Regions from separate parts of the Proteus penneri genome, predicted to be linked through region 2. Evidence: predicted binding sites of a transcription regulator. Region 2 holds the regulator's gene; the other holds the start of a gene.
What was found. Region 2 encodes PhoB, which activates phosphate uptake and scavenging genes when phosphate is short. Its sites were predicted from a motif close to CTGTCATAAAACTGNCNNAT; they were not measured.

Region 1 (3,220 bases), 1.3 Mb from region 2:
CAGCGGTAACAATAATCAAAGTGTCGCCGTTTTGTTTAGCGAAATCTAAACCGATTTGTACTGCTTCATCTAACGCAATAGTTTCACCGATTTGTCCGCAAGGATTAGCATTATGATCTTGCTTATCAATAGAAGCACTTTCGACTTGTAAGAAGAAACCATTTTCATTAGTTTTCAGTAAATCGATCGCTTTTTTAGTCATTTGTGCCAGTGTTGGCGCATTTGGATCGAGTTTAGAGTTAGGTTTGCACTCTAATGGTGGATTATTCAAATTACCATGATACGTGGCTTTTGGTCCTTCCCACGCCACAGCCATATTACCTTCATGGAATAAACCTAATACCGGCTTATCCTGATTTGCCAAAGTAATTGCATCTAATGATTTTGCATCTTTGACGATTTGATAACCACGCTCGATAGCTTGTTGCTCTAACGTTTTACCTTTGTATTCTCCCGCTGCGGCAGTTTGAGCAAAACTTTTTGCACCGCCCCCTAATGTAACGTCTGCACGAGTCACTAATAGTTGCTCAGAGATAGAACCTTTGCCGCCATTTTCTAATGCATTAGTTGAGCATTTTTCTAAGGTTTCAACTGGACCATAGCATTTACGTCCAGTGACATGAGAAAACAGTGCGGCAGGTGTCGCATCTTGAATTTCAGATGTAGTCACGTTCCCTGTTGCCTTTCCGTTGGCTTTTGCTAATTCCAAAATAGTTTGGTGATCCTTACCAAATACATCAATCCCTAATGCACCATTATAAGTTTTCACACCAGAAGCCCATGCTGTTGCTGAGGCTGCCGAATCTGTTACATAGTTAGGTTTTTGTGTTTTTCTATCTAATGAATAGTGTGTGTATTGACCCGTTATCGGTAACGCATCGATACCTTTAAAAAAGCCACCTGCACCTTCAGCGTAGTTACGTGCAACAGTGATTTCAGAATCCCCCATACCATCACCAATAAAGAGGATCACATTTTTCGCTTGGTTATTATTTAAAGCTGCTTTTAATGCCTCAGTTTGATCTTGAGTCATACGGCGAGCACCGCCAAATTCCGTGATATTACCTTTTGCTGCGCGATCTTGTGCCAAAATTGCATCGGCAGCAACGGGAGCTGCAAAAGAAGAGAAACTCGCACCAGCCAATAGCGTTGTGACAATAACGGATAAAATAGAACGTTGGTAACGATGAGACATAGCTTTTTCCTTGCACTCTAAAGTAAAAAACAGGGTTAATGTTTTAAGTCAGGAAAAGCTTACGGCAGTTAAATGACAGAGAAATGAAGGGTAAAAGCGATTTCGATGACAACTTTATGACACCTTGATGACAAACAAAAAGCTTATACTGCGAATACGTGTATAAGCTTTTGTTATATTAAAACATATTGTTAAGGCGTGATCTTAAACTCGTCATTCTCTTGAGTTAATGCTTTTGCCCCTAAATACAGGGTTTCACACCAAGAAATATAATCATGCCCACTGGCCATTTCGAGTGATTGAACAGGATAGCCTTTTTGCTCTAAAACCTGTTTCAAGTGGCGATTATTATTTAAAATCCCGCCTTTATCACCACGACTTTCAAATAGCCCTGCTTCTAAGAAAAACTGTAATGGCTTTTTATCTGCTTGCTCAAATTGTCGAATAAGCCATTCAGGCTCTTCATTTTCAGGTGCCCACCAATAAGATCCGGACATACTCAGTACTTTACCAAAGCGATCTGGGCGATTAAATGCAACCCATGAAGACGCTAATCCACCATAACTTGAGCCTGATACAATCGTTTCTTCTGCTGATATGTGAATACCTTTCTCTTTTTCTAGCCAAACAAATAATTCATCTGCCAAGAAACGGTAAAAATCAGGATTTGGTGGTAATTCAACACTACGGCGATCGCTATCAATACTATCAACAAATAGGATCATCATCGGTGCCAATTTCCCTTCCTCTATCTGTTTATCAAAAAACTTATCAATACCATATTGGCGACGATAAATTTGACCATCAAATAATACGAGGATCCGTGGTGTTTCCATTTTTTGGGCTGGCCGGTAAAGTGCTATTTCACGATCATTATTTAAGATCTCACTGTGAAAGCGAACAATCTCTGTCTTACCCTTCATGGTTCTATCAAGAATATCAGGCAACTGGCATTCACGCTTACTGCCTAGCGACAATAAAGAAAAGTGATTATAGATATCCTCAGATTGACTTGGTGAATTTTGGGAATTAAATGGATCAGCTTGTGCCGTGGTTAAAATCGCGCGACGTTGCTCAAAAGGCGCTGAATTTTCAATAACAGGTACATCAGGCGCTAATTTATATTGCATTAATGTGTCGTTAGGCACGATATAACTACGATACCAAATATCACTATTGGCTAAACGTGTTAACGGATCATGATTACCATCGGGTGATCCCAATAAATAAACATTCTTTTTGGCGCCTTGCCATAGAAAAGTGACTCGCTTTTTACCACTATCATAAGGCTCAATCAGAGGAGTCCCTTCCTGACGTATTTGTTGCCAAAACGCCTGAATATTTTTTTGATCAAGTTGTTTAGCGAGCGTTTGTAAACGAGGGCTAGTTAGTGCAATACCGGCATCTTTATCTAAAGGTTGATAAGGTTGTGTTGTTAGCATGAGTTGCCATGACTTCCCCTTCTCACCTTGTCCAACCAATTGATAACTAGACGTTTTAGGCAATAAAAAACGGATTTTTTGTTGTCCATCAGCGGGAACATCTTTCAATAAGCTACGAATATGAGTACCATCTTGTGTCTCTAACCGTAGATTTTGTATGCCTTTTACGTTTAATTCAACATAACGTTCGTGCTCTAAATGAGTAGCAAAACACACCGTATTGTTATCAAACTGGCCTGTTATTTCATTACCTTCTGTTACAGATAAACAATTAGCAAAACTAGGAAAGGATGCCATTAGTGCACATATCATCAAAGGAATTCTCACTATATTATTCTCGTTATGAACTATTGTGAGAAACAATAGTAATGATAATTGTTATCATTACAATAAGTAAAAAGGTAAAATTGCTACATATCATCAAAACTATTTTTCGCATCAAATAAAAAAGCTCAAATAAATTATTTGAGCTTTTTTATAATGCAATATTAAATCAACGCTCTTCTAATGGATAACTACGAAAACTCCATAATCCTAACGCTTTTAAGCCATCACGATAAATACCTTGTATATCTGATTTACT
Region 2 (3,220 bases):
ATCCATGTATAATCATTTCATGTAGAGCAATTAAGTACTAAATAGAAAAAATTGCCGATAACTGGTCACAAGTAAAACTTTTATAATGAAAAAAGGCAATAGCCAATCCAAAAACCAGAATAATCATCTAAACTATTTTTCAGCGCTAGTTATAACTGTCATATATTATCGAATATGCATGATATGATTTGTGCATTTTATCACCAATAATATTAAGTACTGACATCATTTAAAGTTAATATTAATTAATAATATTAAAATTTAACGCTACGATATTAGTTTTTATTGATATTAAAAAAGGAACAAAAAACCTTTATCACTGATTGAATACAAATGATAAAGGTTTTAAAAAAGACGTACTGCTAGTGTGTTTCTTTTGCGCTAAGCAATGTTTGAGGAAGGATAAAAGAGAATGTACTCCCAACACCCACTTTACTTTCAATATTCAATTGAGAGTGATGATGGAGCAACGATTTTTTCACAATGGCCAAACCTAACCCAGTACCACCAGAATGACGAGAGCGAGCTTTATCAACGCGATAAAAACGTTCTGTCAAACGCGTTAAGTGCTCAGCACTGATCCCCGCCCCATTATCTGAAACGCTAAATAACATACCTTGGGGGATTTTCTTCCAATTAACTTTGATTGTTGTTCCTTCTTCAGTGTGATTAATGGCGTTATACACTAAGTTAGAAACCGCACTACGCAGTTGCTCTTCATTACCACGAACAGCCCACTGATCATCAACATCAAAAACAATCTGATGCTGACCTTGGCTTAATGAGTTCGCTTCTTGTTGTAATAACGCCAAAATGGCAGGAATATCAACAATCTTGTTTAAATCAATATGCGGAGCAGATTCGATACGAGAAAGCTGTAAAAGTTGCTGAACAAGCGTATCCATACGTTTAGCTTGCTCTTGCATTGTGACTATCGCCTTATGCTCTGCGGGTTTTGCTACACTATTTTCTTCCATCATTTCAAGATAGCCTTGAATAACGGTTAGTGGTGTTCTTAACTCATGACTGACATTCGCAAAAAAATCACGTCGTGAGTTTTCTAGTTTATTTTTTTCTGTCACATCACGAGCCACCATCAAACGTTGATCTTCGCTATATGGCATCACACGGAACTCAACAATAGAACCACTATTTAATGAAATGGTTAAGGGACGACTAAAATCACCAGCAGTAAAGTAGTGCAAAAAATCAGGATAACGTAATAAGTTAAAAATATTTTGCCCATTATCTTCAGGCCAGCGAAAACCTAATAAATGTTGAGCAAGACTATTACACCAAAAAATATTCCCTTCATTTGTCATCATCACAACAGCATCAGGTAAGCTTTCAGCCCCACTTCTAAAACGTTTAATTAAGTCGCCTAATTCTCTGCGTCGTTTACGATTACGTTGTTGGGTCTGTCGAATACCATAAAAAATAGGCTCCCACCCGCCTCTGCCTTCTGGGGGTAAGACTGAGCGATCGAGCCATAACCATTTAGATAATTTCATCAAATTATAAGCATGCCAAACCAAAGCGCTAAGAAGTGATGCCACCAGCAACCAAGAAAGATGCCCGATAAAAAGCGATAATATAAAGGCAGGCAAACAAAATAGACATAGCCCCCAAACGAGGGCTTTCCATGATAGTCGTTCTAACACCAGACGATTACTCCCATATTGACTTAGAAACGGGCTGAAAAACGATATCCCGTTCCACGTACTGTCTGTATCATTCTGTCATGACCATCTTCTTCAATGGCCTTACGTAAACGACGAATATGCACATCAACAGTACGGTCTTCGACATAAACATTCGTTCCCCAAACGTAGTTTAGCAGTTGTTCTCTACTGTATACACGTTCGGGATGTGTCATAAAAAAGTGCAGGAGTTTAAATTCGGTGGGCCCCATATCAATCGGTTTGTCTTGACTCGTTACTCGATGAGAAACTGGATCAAGTGATAATCCATTGAATTCTATGACATCTTCCGCAGACATCGGGGATAAACGCCGTAAAATTGCCTTCACACGGGCGACAAGCTCTTTAGGTGAAAAGGGTTTGATAACATAATCATCAGCGCCCGTTTCTAAGCCTTGGACTTTATCTTCTTCTTCCCCTTTTGCCGTTAGCATAATAATTGGAATATCGCGGGTGTTACTTTCCCGTTTCATCTGTTTTATTATCTGCAAACCAGATCCTCCGGGGATCATCCAATCTAATAAAACCAGATCAGGGTAAGGATCAATAAGAAAGCTCAATGCAGAATCATAGTCTTCTGCTTCAATCGGTTGAAAACCATTTTGTTCCAAAACAAAACAGATCATCTCTCGAATTGCGGTTTCATCTTCAACAACAAGAATACGCCTTGCCATACTCTATCCTGTGTAATGTATATATATACTCTAAATCATTCGAGTTGCAGGTAGGTGGCAAGCAAAGATATCCCGATGAGCATACTCATGTATATGATTCGGGTAGCTGAGCGTAGCCAACACCCCTGCAACTTGAAGGATGACGAGTATAGAGGGTCAAAATGATTATGATGCACTTTTATGACAGATTTATGACTAACCTTAACATTACTGAAATAGATCCCCGTTGTTAAGGTAAATAAACCATTTTTTGGTGAAATATCACTCGAAAAGAAGGCTTATTGTTGAGTTTTCACTAAAAAAGCAAGGTGCGCTATACTCTTCATCAAATAAAAAAGAGGGATAGCAATGCGGATTATTCACACATCAGACTGGCATTTAGGACAATATTTTTTTACTAAAACCCGCGCACAAGAACATCAACAATTTCTCGATTGGTTATTAGTACAAATCAAAGTTCATCAAGTTGATGCTCTAATTGTTGCTGGTGACATATTTGATACAGGCTCCCCACCAAGTTATGCCAGAGAGCTGTATAATCGTTTTGTTGTTGCTATTCGAGATACACAATGTCAGCTTGTTATTCTAGGGGGTAATCACGACTCTGTCGCGACACTCAATGAATCAAAATCACTATTGGCATGTTTAAATACGACAGTTATTGCCAATGTTCATGCTGAAACACCACAAGCCCCGATCATTCTTCGTCAAAAAGATAACATGCCAGGCGCATTACTTTGTGCGATCCCTTATCTACGCCCTAGAGATATGATAACGAGCCGAAGTGGGCAATCCGGTGCTGAAAAACAAAACGCGCTAAAAGAAGCGATTGCTGATTATTATCAA

Region 1: phoA (alkaline phosphatase) is a predicted target of PhoB. The motif match lies at 1,255-1,274, and genes of this name have one in related genera.

The regions. Positions count from the first base shown of each region.
Region 1 is NZ_CP059690.1:2,901,046-2,904,265, forward strand. Features, by position in the region: gene phoA (alkaline phosphatase) at 1-1,195, opposite strand, end outside; gene H1225_RS13165 (alpha/beta hydrolase-fold protein) at 1,387-2,934, opposite strand; gene H1225_RS13170 (ElyC/SanA/YdcF family protein) at 3,131-3,220, opposite strand, start outside.
Region 2 is NZ_CP059690.1:248,824-252,043, reverse strand. Features, by position in the region: gene phoR (phosphate regulon sensor histidine kinase PhoR) at 363-1,661, opposite strand; gene phoB (phosphate regulon transcriptional regulator PhoB) at 1,685-2,374, opposite strand; gene sbcD (exonuclease subunit SbcD) at 2,723-3,220, shown strand, end outside.